DNA from 2 places in the Desulfovibrio legallii genome. Region 2 is predicted to be linked to the other one. Evidence: predicted binding sites of a transcription regulator. Region 2 holds the regulator's gene; the other holds the start of a gene.
What was found. Region 2 encodes sigma-54, which starts transcription at its own class of promoters, with help from an activator protein. Its sites were predicted from a motif close to CTGGCACGGNNNNTGCTT; they were not measured.
Positions count from the first base shown of each region.

Region 1 (8,069 bases), on a different contig from region 2:
GTGCTGGCCGCCTCCGGCCTGGCCGCCGGGCTTTTTGACATGGACGCCTACCAGAATTTTCTGGACGTGAGCGTGCTGACCATGATGCTCACCCCCGGCCTCATGGCCATAGCCCCCCGCCTGGCCGCCAAAATCGTCGGCGGCCGGGGCGAAGCGGAAGCGCCCGCAGCGGATGAAGGCGAAGCCTGCCCCCTGCAGGACCACCTGATCATCGTGGGCTTTGGCATCAGCGGCAAACACCTGGCCCACGTAGCGCGCGAATCGGGCATTGCCTACACCATTCTGGAAATGAATCCGGAAACCGTCAGCCGCTACCGCCACAAAGAACCCATCGCCCACGGCGACGCCTCCCAGCCCGTTGTGCTGGAACATCTGGGCGTGACCAGAGCGCGCGTGCTGGTCATTGTCATTTCCGACCCGGCCGCCGTGCGGGCCATTGTCACCGAGGCCCGCCGCTTCAACCCCAACCTGCACATCATCGCCCGCACCCGCTTCGTGGCCGAAGTGGCCCCTCTACGGCGGCTGGGCGCGGATGAGGTGGTGGCCGAAGAGTTTGAAACCTCCATCGAAATCTTTTCTCGCGTACTCACCCAGTATCTGGTGCCCCGGCAGGACATCGACACCTTTGCCGCCCGCATCCGGCAGGAAAATTACCGCATGATCCGCCGCATGAGCCATTCGGTGGACGCGGTGGATTCCATGGTCAAGCGCCTGCCGGACATGGGCGTGCAGGCCATGCGCCTGGGCGCGGCCTCGCCCCTCTGCGGGCACAGCCTGGCCCAGACCCAGCTGCGCAAGCTCTATGGGGTGACGGTCATCGCTGTGCTGCGTGAGGGCGTGACCCTGGCTTCACCCGGGCCGGACACGGTTTTCGAAGCGGGCGACATAGTGTATGTTTTCGGCAGCACCAACAAACTGCTGGCCATAACTCCGCTTTTTTCCGGCCCGCTGCGCCAGGCCAGGGAAGAGAACCCGCAACCCCAAGGATGCCAGCCATGAGCGCCGTTGACGCCGTGTTTCACTGCCGCATGTGCGGCCACTGCTGCCAGGGCAGGGGCGGCATTGTGGTCAGCCCCGCAGACCTCACCCGTCTGGCCGGGCATCTGGGCCTGCCGGAAGCGGACGTGCTGCAGCGCTGCTGCGAACGTCTGGGCGGCAAGTGGCAGCTGCGCGTGGGGGCGGACGGCTTCTGCATCTTTTTCCGGCCCGGAGCGGGCTGCGGGGTGCACGCGGGCAAGCCCGCCGTGTGCCGGGCCTGGCCTTTTTTTCGCGGCAATATCGAAGACCCGGCCAGCCTGGAAATGGCCAAAGACTACTGCCCCGGCATCGCCACTAAAGCGTCCCACACGGATTTTGCCAAAATCGGGCGCGCCTATTTGTACGAACACGGCCTGCTGGCCCACGACCCCCGCTGTGAAGCCAACGCGCTGATCCTCAAATAACCGCCATGCGACGCAGTACCCCCCGCCAACCGAGCCTCAAGGAATGTTACGCCATCCTGCGCCTGGAGCAAGGGGCGGACCTGGCCGCGCTTAAGCGGGCCTACCGGCGGCGGGCTTTTGAACTGCACCCGGACCTGCACCCCGGCCAGCCCGACGCCGGACGCCGCTTCCAACTGCTCAACGAGGCCTACGTGGCCCTTTCTGCCGTGCTGCAAACCAAGCCCGACGCGGCCGGGACGGACGACGAAACCGACGGCGGGCCCACGGCGACAAAGGCCCGGAATGAACGCGCCCAGGGGGCTGCGGCCGACGCCCGCAAGGCCGCCGGTCCGGACGCGGCCGGGCACGCCACGGCGCAGGACGCGGCACAGCCTGGCGACGCGCATGAAGCGCAGGGCACGGCCGACCCTGCCCAAGACGCCACGCAGGGCCCCACACAAGGTACGGACCGCCAGAGCGCGGCCGGACGCGCGGCCTATGCGGAGCACGACGTGCTGCGCGACCTGCTCAACGATCCCTTTGCCCGCCGTGTGTTTGAAGATATTTACAGCGAACTGAACCGCCAGCAGACTGCACCGCCGCCCCAACCGGACGCGGAGCCCGCCCCCCGCGCGGCCCGGCCCGAACCCCGCTCCGCTGCAAAGGCCACCAGGCTGCACCGGGCCAACCTGCTGGGGCGGCCGCCCGCAGACGCCGCCGCGGGCGGCGTCACAGGTCTGGTCAAAGGCTGGCTGCGCCGCCAGATCGACGAAGAACAAAGCCTGACCCTGCCCGCCGCCCATCTGGCCCCGGGCAAACGGATCCGTCTGCAGATCCGCCAGGCTTTTTCCGGAGAACTGCAAACCGTTGAAATCACCCTGCCGCCGGACTTTGCCGTGGGCAAGCCCGTGCGCCTGCGCGGTCTGGGCAAACGCGTGGGCCCCTGGCAGGGCGACTTGTACCTGACCCTGCACAACGCCTAACCCTCGCCCGCCCCCTGCCGCGCCCAACGTCACGGGCGGCGGGCCCCCAGAGCGCCATGTCGACCAGCCACACCTCCCCCCGCCGGGCTGCCCTTTCTTCCGACCACACCGGCGACCGCCGCCGCAACGACCACCGTGAAGAGCAGCTCAGATTGCTGCTGGAGCTTTCCGAAACCATGAATGCGGCCACAGACGTGGCCCTGGCCCTGGACAAAGCCTTGCAGCTCATGGCCGAGCACCTGCACATGATGCGCGGGGCCATTACCCTCATCTCGCCCAATACGGGCGAAATCCGCATTGAGGCCGCCTACGGGCTCAAACCCGCCGAGGCCCGACGCGGCCGCTATGTGCGCGGCGAGGGCATTACGGGCCGAGTCATCGAAACCGGGCGGCCCATGTACATTTCCAATGTTTCGGAAGAGCCCCTGTTTCTCAACCGCACCCGTTCGCGCGATTTGGGCAAGGAGGGCATTTCCTTCATCTGCGTGCCCATCCGGCTCAACGATCAGGTGGTGGGCGCCCTTTCTGTAGATCACCTGCTGGTGGACGAAGCCACCCTGGAAGACGAAATGCGCCTCCTGACCATTGTGTCCACCTTGCTGGGGCACGCGGCCCTGGAAACGCAGGGCAGGATGGACGAAGAGCAGGTTCCGGCCCTGCGGCCGCGCGGTTTTGTGGGTAATTCCGAAGGCATGCAGATGGTCTACGCCCAGATCGCCCAAGTGGCCCCTTCGGCCACCACGGTTTTTCTGCAGGGGGAATCGGGCACGGGCAAAGAGCTGGCCGCCCGGGCCATCCACACGGCCAGCACGCGGGCCAACAAACCCTTTATTTCGCTCAACTGCGCGGCCCTTCCGGAAAACCTCATTGAAAGCGAGCTGTTCGGCCACGAGCGTGGGGCCTTTACCGGGGCCAACGCTACGCGCAAAGGCCGGTTTGAGCTGGCCAACAGCGGCACGCTGTTTCTGGACGAAGTGGGCGAACTTTCTCTCATGACCCAGGCCAAGCTGCTGCGCGTGCTGCAGGAGCGGGCCTTTGAACGCCTGGGCGGCATGGAAACCCACTATGTGGACGTGCGCTTCATCACGGCCACCAACCGCGACCTGGAGCGCATGGTGGCGGAGGAAACCTTTCGCCGCGACCTGTTCTACCGGCTCAACGTCTTCCCCATCAATCTGCCGCCCCTGCGCCAGCGGCCGGAAGACATTTTGCCCCTGGCCAACCACTTTATCAAAAAATACGGCCACGCCAACGGCCGCGACAACGTGCGGCTCTCGCTGGCGGTTATGGACATGCTCCAGCGGTACGCATGGCCCGGCAATATCCGCGAGCTGGAAAACGTCATGGAACGTGCGGTGCTGCTGTTGGGCCGTGAGGGCCTTATTCTGCCGCAGCATTTGCCCCCGGCCCTGCACGGCGAGCACGGCGCGCCGGGCGGCAAGCTGCCGGGCGCGGCCAGGCCGGTGTTTTCCGGCAGTCTGCAGGACCAGCTCAACGAGCTGGAACGGGCCTCCATTGTGGAAGCCCTGGAGTGCAGCCAGGGGCAGATGGGGCGGGCCGCCGCCAGCCTGGGCCTGACGGAACGCATTATGGCTCTGCGCATGAAAAAATACGGAATCACCTACAAGGCATTCCGGCCCCGCAAAACCGGCGGGACACGGACCGCCGCCGAATAGAGCATTTAACACTTGAAATGCTCGCTTACGGCAGGCAAAAGCCTGCCTTCTCGCATTTCGTGGCAAGGATTTTCAAGAAAATCCTTGCAGGGCAGTTAGCTCATTTCATTCGCTAACTGCTCTAGCGGCTCGGGCGCACGCGCCCTGCCTGCTCCCAAACGGCTCCGACGCCGCAAAACCCGGCGGCGGCAAGCGTGCGGACGTGCGCCTGCCTGCCCTGCAGCGGCCGGCGGCTGCTATCGCCAACGCCGTAAGGGGAGGACGCTGCAGAACAGCGCTAGCTTCAAGGTATCGACATAAAGGTAGTTTTTTCGCTGGGCCATCTTAAATTTATGATAGAAAAAATTATCTTATTTTTATGCATGTTATATAAACATGTCACAAAAACGGCGAAAGTCCTCACATAAAAACGACAGTTTTGTATAATTGTTGTTTTTTCCGTTAACATTATAAATTTTTTACTTTTTCTGAAAAGCAGCCCCGAAGGTCTTTTTCCGACCCCAGGGGCTTCTTTATTTTTCAACATAAATGTAGAAAAATACCTGCGCCCACCCCGGACAACCTTCCTGTCCGTTTCCCGCATTTTTTTAAAATACACAGTTAAATAAATAAATTATATGTATATTGCCGCCCCTGCATCAGGCTTTGGCACAGTGCGTGCTATTCCTTCCAAGACCGCGGCAGGAAGCCCGGTCCGGGACAGGCGCCAGCCCCGTAAAGGAACAGGTTTTGAACCGGGTGCGGCGGCGGATTGCGACAGCAAAGCCATTCCCCCCCGCAAAACACCTCAGAAGGATGTCCGTATGAACGCCTCGGATACTGCATTTATTCTTATCTGCGCCTGCATGGTCATGCTCATGACCCCGGCCCTGGCCCTGTTTTACGGCGGCCTGGTCCGCTCACGCAACATTCTTTCCACGCACATGCACAGCTACGGCGCATTGGCGCTGGTTTCCGTGCTCTGGGCCTTCATCGGCTACACGCTGGCCTTCGGACCAGACGTGGGCGGCGTCATCGGCGATCTCTCCTATCTGTTCCTCAAGGGCGTGGGCGGCGAATCGGCCCCCGCAGCGGCCCAGCTGCCCCACACCCTGTTCATGGCCTTTCAGTGCATGTTCGCGGCGCTGACCGTAGCCCTCATCTCCGGCGCGTATGCTGAACGCATCCGTTTTTCGGCCATGATGCTCTTTTCCGGCCTGTGGCTTATTTTCGCTTACGCTCCCATGGCCCACTGGGTCTGGGGCGGCGGCTGGATGGGCCAGATGGGCGCCCTGGACTTTGCCGGCGGCGCGGTGGTGCACATGGCTTCCGGCGCGGCTGCCCTGGCCTGCGCCCAGGCCCTTGGGCCGCGGCTCTCCAACGGCGCTGAACCGGCCACGCCCAACAACCTGCCCCTGACCCTGCTGGGCGGCGGCCTGCTCTGGTTCGGCTGGTTCGGCTTTAACGCCGGCAGCGCCCTGGTTTCTGGCCCCCTGTCCGCCCACGCCCTGGTCACCACGCACATGGCCTCCGCCTGCGGCGTGCTGGGCTGGATGCTGGTGGAATGGGTGCGCACGGGCAAGCCCACCAGCCTGGGCGCCATCTCCGGCGCGCTGGCGGGCCTGGTAGCCATTACCCCCGGTGCGGGCTTTGTGGAAATTCTCCCGGCTATGCTCATCGGCTTTGTGGGCGGCATCGTGTGTTACGGCGGCGTGCTGCTGAAGAACAAGTTCGGCTATGACGACGCCCTCGACGTGGTGGGCATCCACGGTCTCGGCGGCACCTGGGGCGCTCTGGCCACCGGCCTCTTCGCCTGCGCCGCCGTCAATGGCGCCGACGGCCTCTTCTACGGCAACCCCAAGCAGGTCTGGATTCAGCTCGTGTCCATCGTGGGCACCTGGGTGTTCGTCTACATCATGACCCGCATCATCCTCTTCGTGGTCAACGCCACAGTGGGTCTGCGCGTGGCCCCCGAAGAAGAATTCACCGGCCTGGATCTGGGCGAACACAACGAACGCGGGTACTCCCTGTAACCCCCCTCCAGGGAAAGGAATCAGCCATGAAAAAGATGGAAATCATCATCAGGCCCAGCATGTTTGACAAAGTCAAAAACGTGCTTTCCGAAATGGGCATTCACGGCCTCAACTATGTGGAAATAAAAGGTTTTGGCCGACAGCGCGGGCACACGGAAGTGTACCGGGGCACCACGATGCAGGTGGACTGCCTGCCCAAGACCAGGCTGGAAGTGGTCCTGCCCGACGCCATGGTGGAAAACGTGCTTAATGCTGTAGTTTCCATGGCCCGCACCGGACAGGTGGGCGACGGCAAAATCTTTATCAGCGATGTGCAGGACGCCATCCGCATCCGCACCGGCGAACGCGGCGACGAGGCCCTGTAGGCATTCGACAATATCTTAACGGCAAGCGCGCGGGGCGGGCCAACCGCCCCCCCGCCAGGCGCTTTTTGCAGGATTTTTAACGCTAAGGAGACAGGATATGAGTTCCCCCCGGAAAAAGGCCATGTTCAAGGCGATAAACACCGCGCCCGTGACGCCTTGCGAAAAAAAGACGCAGAAAACGGATGAGCTTTTCGGCTGCCACGTGTTCGGCCTGAGCACCATGCGCAAGCGTCTGCCCAAGGACGTGTACCGCAAGCTGGCCAAGACCATCCGCGACGGCGAACGCCTGAACCCGGAAATCGCCGACGTGGTGGCCAATGCCATGAAAGACTGGGCCATTGAAATGGGCGCTACCCATTACACGCACTGGTTCCACCCCATGACCGGCCTCACCGCCGAAAAACACGACGCCTTCCTGTCTCCCGCCGCCGACGGCCAGGTCATCAGCGAATTTTCCGGCAAAATGCTCATCAGTGGTGAACCGGACGCCTCTTCCTTCCCTTCCGGCGGGCTGCGCTCCACTTTTGAAGCGCGCGGCTACACCGCCTGGGACCCCTCCGTGCCGGTGTTCATCATTCCCGCCTCCTACGGGGCCACCCTGCACATCCCCACCTACTTCTACTCCTATTCCGGCGAAGCCCTGGACCGCAAAATCCCCTTGCTGCGCTCCATTGCCGCCCTCTCCCGCCAGGCCCTGCGCATTCTGCGCCTGTTCGGCAACCATACGGCCAGCTATGTGCGTCCCAATGTGGGCCCCGAGCAGGAATACTTTCTGGTGGACAAAAACCTGGCCGTACTGCGCCCCGACCTGCTCCTGGCCGGCCGCACCCTTCTGGGCGCGCCCTCGCCCAAGGGGCAGGAGATGGAAGACCACTACTTCGGGGCCATTCCCGGCCGCGTCATGAGCTTTATGCAGGATGTGGAAAACGAGCTCTGGGCCCTGGGCATCCCGGCCAAGACCCGCCACAACGAAGTGGCCCCCGGCCAGTTTGAAATTGCCCCCGTGTTTGAAGAAGCCAACATCGCCTGCGACCACAACATGCTCACCATGAACATGATGCGCCACATGGCGGCCAAACACGGCTTTGTCTGCCTGCTGCACGAAAAGCCCTTTGACGGCGTCAACGGCAGCGGCAAGCACAACAACTGGTCCATCAGCGATTCTGACGGCGTCAACCTGCTCAACCCCGGCAGCACCCCGCAGGACAACGCCCAGTTCCTGGTCTTTCTGGCCGCCGTGCTGCGCGCCGTGCACAAACACAGCGTGGCCCTGCGGCTGGGCACCGTGGGCGCGGGCAACGACCACCGCCTGGGCGCCAACGAGGCCCCGCCGGCCATCCTTTCCGTCTACCTGGGCGAGCAGCTCACCGATGTGCTGGACGGCATCGTCAACGGCAAAAGCGCGGCCAGCAAAAAGAGCGGCTTCATGGAAGTGGGCGTCTCCACCCTGCCGCCCCTGCCCGTGGACCTCTCGGACCGCAACCGCACCAGCCCCTTCGCCTTTACCGGCAACAAGTTTGAATTCCGCGCCGTGGGCTCTTCCCAGTCCGTGGCTCCGGTGAACATCGCCCTCAATGCCGCCGCGGCCTGCGCCCTGGACGACATCGCCACC
Region 1 covers NZ_SIXC01000005.1:19,777-27,845, reverse strand. The annotation lists gene EB812_RS04825 (monovalent cation:proton antiporter family protein) at 1-999, shown strand, start outside; gene EB812_RS04820 (YkgJ family cysteine cluster protein) at 996-1,442, shown strand; gene EB812_RS04815 (J domain-containing protein) at 1,448-2,404, shown strand; gene EB812_RS04810 (sigma-54 interaction domain-containing protein) at 2,461-4,080, shown strand; gene EB812_RS04805 (ammonium transporter) at 4,884-6,092, shown strand; gene EB812_RS04800 (P-II family nitrogen regulator) at 6,119-6,457, shown strand; gene EB812_RS04795 (glutamine synthetase III family protein) at 6,555-8,069, shown strand, end outside.
Region 1: the regulator sigma-54 is predicted to act here: its motif matches at 4,726-4,743, upstream of EB812_RS04805 (ammonium transporter).

Region 2 (8,069 bases):
CGGCAGCGGCAGCCTGAGCCTGGAACAACAGGTGCAGCAGCACGACGTGCAGCTGCGGCAGATGCAGCCCGCCCAGGCCGACGCCTGGAATCAGCTGCAGGCCATGCGCCAAGAGCTGAACACGCTGAAAGGACAAATGGACGACCTGCATAACGTGGGCGGCGCGCGCGTCCTGGTGGAACGCGTCAAAACCCATGACGAGGCCCTGCGCCAGGTGGAGCGCAGCATGGCCCTGAACCTGAACCTGGGCGACCCCATGACCGCCGCTTCCGGCGGCGCTGCGGCCGCGCCCGCAGTGCAGGCCGCGCCGCAAGCCCAGCCCGCCTACGGGCAAACCCCAGCCTATGGACAGACGCCCGCCTATGGTCAGAGCCCCACGTACGGCCAACCCACATACGGCCAGGCGGCCGCTGCCGGCGCTGCGGCCGGCGCTGCTGCCGGCGTTGCGGCGACTGGTCCGGCTGCGGCTGGTCCGGCCCAGGCGCCCAGCGCCAGCACCTGGGGCCAGCCTTCACCCCAGCCGCAGACGCAGGTGCAGGCTCCGCAAAAGGATATTTCGCTGGCCCTCTTTGACGCGGGCGTCAATGCCTTCAACTCCCGCAAATACGAAGAGGCCCAACGTTCTTTTTCCGACTTTCTCAAGAACTATAAAGACCACAGCCAGGCCCCGGAAGCTCAGTACTACCTGGCGGAGTGCTACTTCCAGCGCAACCAGTTTGCCGACGCGGCCCTGGCCTACGATACCGTCATCAAAAAGTACCCCAAGTCGTCCAGCGCGCCCGGCGCTTACTTGAAGCAGGGCATCAGCTTCAGCAAGCTCAATCAGGGGGCGGCGGCCAAGGCCCGCATGCAGGAACTGATCAAAAAATACCCCAGCTCACCCGAAGCCGCACGAGCCAAAACCTTTCTCAAGACCAACAAGTGAGGCCTGGCGGCCCTGGGTGTGACAAGCGCACGGGGCCGCCGCCAAGTTTTACCACAACCGCGCCACGCGCAAAGGGCAGGGTATGAGCAAAAAGGCTGACGAACCCGCCGTGTACAAAGAGCTGACTGCGGACATGCGCCAAGGTCTCAGAGAAATTTACCGCCAGATCTACACCGCGTCCAAAGACCAGCCCCTGCCCGGCCCTGCCACGGACGCGCTGTTTCACGAAGCCTCGGACCAACTGAACGAAGTGCTTAAGGCCACAGAAACAGCCACCATGAGCATCATGGAAATTGTAGAGCGCCATCTGGACCTGCAGGCCCAAAACGCCGAAATGCTGGCCGCCGTGCGCCAGGGCGCGGCCACGCCTTCACAGGTGTGCAGGCTGGAAGACAACAACAACCGGCTCGGCGACGATTTAACCACCCTGCTTACCACCCTGAGCTTTCAGGACATCACCGGCCAGCGCATCAAACGCGTGGTGGACGCTCTGAACCAGATCGAAAATACCGTGGTGGAGCTGTACATTTCTTCCGGCCTCATGCTGGAAGGCGCGGAAACCAACCCCCACAAAACCGCTGCCGAGCTGCGGGACGAGGCCGACAAAGCGTTGGAGACTTTCCAGCAGCGCCGTCAGGAGGCCCTCAAAGGCCCGGATAAAAACGGGGTTTCCCAGTCTGCCATCGACGCTATGCTCGCCCAGCTGGGGATGTAGCCGCACTTTTCAGGAAGACGGTGGTTTCCCCACCATTACCCTGTTTTGCTCTGCGCGTTGCGATTCTTTTTCTGCCTGCATGCTGCAGACAGGCAATAGTTTCTGAAAGCTGTACAATAAGTTCAGAATTACCTGCAGCACTTCGCTGCGGACATCCTGCGGCAGCCGCAGCAGAACATCTTCAATAACAGATATCTTTGCCGCTACTTCCTCGTTTTTACAGACAAACAATTCCGAAACTGTACACCCCAGGACTTCAGCAATAAGCTCCAACCGCTGAAATCTTGGGGCTACCACTCCTTTCTCTATTCTAGAGCAGTTAGCGAATGAAATGAGCTAACTGCTCTGCAAGGATTTTCTTGAAAATCCTTGCCACAAAATGCGAGAAGGCAGGCTTTTGCCTGCCGTAAGCGAGCATTTCAAGTGTTAAATGCTCTAGAAAAAGAATCATTGCCAACGCCAAGCCGCTCTGCAAGTTCGGCCTGGGTCATGCCTTTACTGCGGCGAAGCTGGCTAATATTGCTGCCCACAAAAGCAGCCAAATTTTTAACCTTTCGTGTAGTCACCAGGGGGTACTCAGCGGCCTGGCAGGAACCCACAACAACGCCGCATCAGCATTGTTCCCCATCTGTGCCAAGCAGGGGCCCCCGCCCAGGCGAGTACAGCGGCCGCCGACGCTCTGCTGCGGCGCGGTTACGCCCCCCGCCAGAAAAACAGTAGGGCCAGACCGCCCAGAGAAGCCATGAGCACCAGATAGGCCTGTCGGGTCCGTAACGAGAGCACCGCACCCAGCAGAGCCGCCGCGTAAAGCACCGGCCAGGTCACCAGTGAAAGGCGGGGCCAATGCCCCCCTGCTGTAAGGACCGCCAGAATCAGGTAGAGCGTACAGAACCACAGGGCGTAAAAGCCCCATTGCCAGATGGCGCGGCGCAGGGCGGCCCCCAGAACAGCCCTGGCAGGGGATATGCCGCGGCCACCCGCGCACCAGGATTCAAGAGACGGGGCAAGGATGTTCTGCGCCGCCCGCTGCCGCAACTCAAGCCAGGTTGCCGCGTACGCCGCCAGCATGGAGAGAAACAGCGGCAGCAGGGCTGCGCCCGCCTGGGTCAGGCCAAAGTGACGGCACAGAGGAAAGGCCAGCAGAAAGCTCAGCCCGCCGTAGGGCGGCACCACGCCGCCCAGCTCCAGCGTGTCCAGCCAGAGCAGTTCAAAAATAATGCCCAACGGCAGGGCCAGGGCCCAATCTCCCGTACACCAGCTCGTGAGCAGGGCCAGGCACAAGGGCCTGTCCACCAGGCCCGCTATGCAGGTAAAGCGGGCCGCCCCGGCCAGGGCAAAAAAAAAGCGTAGGGCGTCCCCACCGTAAGCAGCGTCGCCACTGCGGACGGATCAGAAAAGCTGCTCATGGGGGCCTCGCACAGTCTCCGAAGGTACAGACCGAAAGTCGAACTGCACCAAGTGCTGCCGCAGGACGCGCAAATCTTCCCTGTCCTGCAGCGACAAGGCTACATTGGGTAGAATCTGCAATTTTTCCGGACCATAGTGCAGGTTGCCCATATTGAGCACCTCCATGACGATTCCGGCGTCACAGGCGCGACGCGCGTCCTGGCAGGTGGCAAAGAGCACAAAACTCTCCTCGCCGCAGCTATTGAGGGTAGCTGCCAACTCCCTGACTGGAATAAAATGGACCGCCACCCGCTGGGGTACGGCCAGGGCCACGATCTGCTGCCGCAAAAAATCCGTGGCCAGTTCGTCGTTGGCCACCACCAGATGCCGCGCCCCCGTATAGGGCAGCCACGCCTCAATAACCTGTCCGTGCACCAGCCGGTTGTCCACCCGAAACCACATACTAACCGGCATTCTTGTCACGAGGTTTGTTGCGCAGCATGCTGCCCGCCACCACAATGCCCTTGGCCCCGGCTTCACCGGCCAGCTGGGCCAGTTCTTCCAGCTCCTTGTCCCGTGACGTAAAGACCTTGAGGAGCATGGGCAAGTTCACCCCCGTGACCACCTCCACCTTGTGGGTGGCCAACAGTGAAAGGGCCAGATTGGTAGGCGTGCCGCCAAACATATCCGTAAGCACAATGACGCCGGCACCCTTGTCCAGGCGCTGGGCTGCGTCGTCCAGACGGCGCACGGTTTCGGACACTTCGTGGGCCACGTCCACACTAATGGAGCAACAGTCGCTCTGCGGCCCCAGAATAAATTCCGCCGTGCGGAGCATGGCCGAACCGTAGTCGGCATGGGAAACCACAATAACGCCGACCCGACCGCCGGCGTCCTGCTCGCCGTTTTCGACGTTTGCAGTATTTTCGTCCGTCATGACAAACCTCGCAGGGCTGAGCGTGCCAGCTTTTTCAACCAAGTTCAAGATGCCGGTGCTCAAGAGAGGCCGGATAGTCCGCCTGCCGGAGCGCCTGCCACAGGGCCTCGGCCATGGCCACAGAGCGATGGCGGCCGCCGGTGCAACCCACGGCAATGGTCACCCTGTAACGCCCTTCTGTTTCCATGAGCGGCAACATGAAAAACAGCAGGTCCAACAACTTGGCGCGAAATTCCCGCGCCTGGGGCGTGGCAAAAACGTAGTCGGCCACGGGCTTGTCCCGGCCGCAGAGGGGGCGCAGATTTTCCAGAAAATAGGGATTGGGCAAAAAGCGCAGGTCAAAAACCAAATCCGCCTCACGCGGTACGCCGTACTTGAAGCCGAAGGAAATGACATTGACCCGGATGGCCCGCAGTCTGCCCCGGCTGCTGCCCCAGCGCTTCTGAATGGCTCTGCGCAGATCGTGGATGGAAAACCGCGTAGTATCCACCACCAGATCGGCCAGCTCCCGCAAAGGACGCAGCTTGTCGCGCTCCGCCTTGAGGGCCGCCTCCAGGCCCATGCCCTCCCGCTCCAGGGGGTGGGGCCGCCTGGTGGTGGCGTACCGGCGCATAAGCTCCTGCGTCGAGGCCTCCAGAAACAACAAGGTGGGGCGAATGCTCTGCGCGGCCAGGGCCTCCAGCGAGGCGTTCAGGTCGTCCAGAAAAGTGCTTTGCCGCAGGTCCATGCCCAGCGCAATGCCCTGAAAATGGCTCATTGAAGGGCGGGACATCATGGCCGCCATTTCCGGCGCCAGGCTGGCGGGCAGGCCGTCCACCACAAAGTGCCCCATGTCTTCAAACACTTTCAGCGCGGTGCTCTTGCCCGCACCGGAAAGCCCCGTAACCACGCAGACCCGCACCGGCGCAGAGGCCGGCGCACTTGTGGATGTGGAGGCGGCAGCCGCCGCTACGGTTTTGCTCATAACGCCCTCTCGCGGCAAGGCCGGTTCGTCCARGGCCGCCCCGATCTCTCGCCTGCCGCTGCAGGGAAACCCGCCGTATGCAGCCGCGTGGGGCCGCTCCAACCGAGCGGCCCCTGCAAAAGGCTTACTTCGGACGGAGGAAAGCCCCGCCCAGGAAGCACTTGCGCCTACAATACGGGATCAATCAACGCATACCCGCTGGCGCGCGTACGATAAACCACATTGATACGGCTGTTCTCCGCATTAAAAAAGACCAGAAAATCACTACCGATGGAATCCAGCTGCATGAGCGCCTCATCCAGATGCAGGGGTTTTGTGGCCAGCCGGTCCGTACCTTCCACAGGCTGCGGGGCCTCGCCTTCGGCGTCCACGGTATAGGTAAACACGTCCACTTCGGCGTTGCGGGCCTTGCGGCGCTGCTCCTTGACCCGTGAAACCTGACGCTTGATCTGGGCTTCCACCTTGTCCGTCACCAGGTCAATGGCGGCGTACATGTCCGAAGTCTGTTCTGAAGCATTAATGTGCAGGCCCTCGCCGGTGACGGTAACCTCGCAGCGATGGCGGAATTTGTCCACGGTCAGCACCACGGCCACGTCCAGACCGGCGGATTTGCCAAAAAACCGCCCCAGCTTTTCCATGCGGCGGCGAGCGTATTTTTTCAGATGGTCGGAGGCGTCGAAGTTTTTGAAGGCGAAGGAGATGTTCATGAAGTCCTCCTGGTGTGGGGCGCCGGGGCGCTTAAGGCCGGACCAGACAGGGGCCTAAAAGTGCTCCTTGCGCCGTGATGAAGAAGGAATATCGAGAGCGGTGCGGTATTTGGCCACCGTGCGTCGGGCGATGTTGACCTTGAGGCGCTCTTTGAGCATTTCGCCGATGCGTTCGTCGCTCAAGGGCGCGTGGGGGTCTTCATCCGCAATAAATTTTTTGATCAGCGCCTTGACGCTTTCAGAGCCCACCTGGCTGCCGTCGTCCAGTTCCAGCCCGCTGTTGAAGAAAAATTTCAGTTCAAAAATGCCGTGGGGCGTAGCCACATATTTGTTGGTGGTGATGCGGCTTACCGTGGACTCGTGCATGCCGATATCGTCGGCAATGTCCTTGAGGATGAGCGGGGCCAGCCTGGTGACGCCCTCTTCAAAAAAAGGCCGCTGGTGACGCACAATGCTCTCCATCACTTTATACAGGGTCCGTTGGCGCTGGTAAAGGCTTTTAATCAGCCAGGAAGCGGAGCGGATTTTTTCGGAACAGTATTCCTTTTCCTTCTCCGAAGCGGCGGTCAGATCCATCCCGCTCATGGCCGAAAGCTGCAGCTGCGGCAAACCATCCTCATTGAGCAGGATCACAAACTCATCGCCCACTTTGTAGACAAAAACGTCCGGGCTCACATAGGTGGGCTCGCCCCCGCCAAAGCTGGCGCCGGGCAGCGGGTCCAGGCTCTGGATGATGTCCAGATACTCCCGCAGGCCTTCCATATCCAGCTTGAACTTGCGCAGCAGGGGCTTGTAACGTTTTGCCTCCAGATCTTCCAGGTGGGATGTAACCAACTCCACAAGGATGGGGTCGCGGTCATAGTGCAGATTGCGGATCTGCACCAGCAGACACTCCCGCGCGTCCCGGGCGGCCACGCCCACAGGGTCAAAATGCTGCACCTTTTCAAGAACGGCGCGCACCTCGTCGGGCGCGGCGTGGGCCATCTCCGCCACTTCCTCCACGCTGGCCTGCAAATAGCCCGATGAAGAAAGGTTGCCGATGATCACCTCGCCAATGGCCTTCTGTGCGTCGGTCAACTGCGAAAGCCGGAGCTGCCAGAGCAGGTGGCCTTCCAAGGTGGGCTTGGCGGCGTAGCGGGCCTCCAAGGGCGAAATTTCTTCGGCGGCCTCGTACTCGCGGGACTGCGACAGGCGGGGGGTACTGGCAAATTCACCCAGATAATCTTCCCAGTCGGCGTCCTTGGCCAGCTCACGGTCATAGACCTCTTCGGCCACGGGTTCGCGCCCGTCTTCGGCCACGGTTTCCGGCCCGGCCTCTTCGCCGCCGGATTCCTCCAGAAACGGGTTTTCCACCAGCTCCTGCTGGACCGTTTCCAGAAGTTCCAGACGAGAGAGCTGCAACAATTTGATGGCCTGCTGCAGTTGCGGGGTCATCACCAATTGTTGTGCCAGCTTTAGTTGCTGCCGAAGTTCCAGTGCCATGTGTCCCTTCCGCCCTCAAGCGACGAGAAAACTACCTGATTTTTGTTTACAAGGAATGTGCCACAGCTATAAAAATTATGCAATAGCCAGCAGTTGTGCGGGCGCAATGGACCGCCCCCGCGATTTGGTGGCCCAGTCGCCGCCAAGGGACGCTGCACGTCACAGCCCAAGCCGCCCTTTGGCGCCAAAAAAGCCGCTCCGCGAAAGGCGCGACGCCGCGCGGCCCTTCACGGAACGGCCCTGTACAAGCCGGGCGCAAAGGCCGAAGCTCAGCTCCTGCCGTGTCCCTTGGCGTATTTTTTGGCCGCGCCGATAAACTCGCGGAACAAAGGGTGCGCGTTCATGGGCCGGGATTTGAATTCCGGATGGAACTGGCAGCCCAGAAACCAGGGATGGTCCGGCAGCTCAATGATTTCCACCAGTGAGTCGTCCGGAGCCGTACCGCTGAAGACCATGCCCTTCTGGCCGAACATCTCGCGAAAAGCGTTGTTGAACTCGTAGCGGTGGCGGTGGCGCTCCTCCACCAGGTCTTTTTTGTAGGCATCGTGCGCCTTGGTGCCGGGCAGCAGCTTGCAGGGGTACGCGCCCAGGCGCATGGTGCCGCCCTTGTCGCTGCCGGCGTCGCGCCGCTCCACGTTCTTGGTACGGAAGTCGTACCATTCCGTCATGAGGTAAATGACCTTGTGGTCGGAAAGAGGGTTAAATTCCTCGGAATTGGCATCTTCCAACCCGGCCACGTGCCGGGCAAATTCAATGACGGCGCACTGCATGCCAAGGCAAATGCCGAAGAAAGGCACGCCCTTTTCCCGCGCGTAGCGGATGGCCGCAATTTTGCCCTCCACCCCCCGGTAGCCGAAACCTCCGGGCACCAAGATGCCGTCACAGCCCTCAAAGTGCCCGGCGGCATTGGCCTCGGTCACATTTTCTGAATTGACGTAGCGCAGCTCCACATC
Region 2 covers NZ_SIXC01000006.1:183,464-191,532, reverse strand. The annotation lists gene ybgF (tol-pal system protein YbgF) at 1-925, shown strand, start outside; gene EB812_RS06590 (protein phosphatase CheZ) at 1,008-1,640, shown strand; gene EB812_RS06585 (helix-turn-helix domain-containing protein) at 1,650-1,973, opposite strand; gene EB812_RS11975 (helix-turn-helix transcriptional regulator) at 2,060-2,170, opposite strand; gene EB812_RS06580 (hypothetical protein) at 2,334-2,933, opposite strand; gene EB812_RS06575 (PTS sugar transporter subunit IIB) at 3,030-3,488, opposite strand; gene EB812_RS06570 (PTS sugar transporter subunit IIA) at 3,490-3,963, opposite strand; gene rapZ (RNase adapter RapZ) at 3,998-4,927, opposite strand; gene hpf (ribosome hibernation-promoting factor, HPF/YfiA family) at 5,095-5,634, opposite strand; gene rpoN (RNA polymerase factor sigma-54) at 5,689-7,116, opposite strand; gene EB812_RS06550 (CTP synthase) at 7,386-8,069, opposite strand, start outside.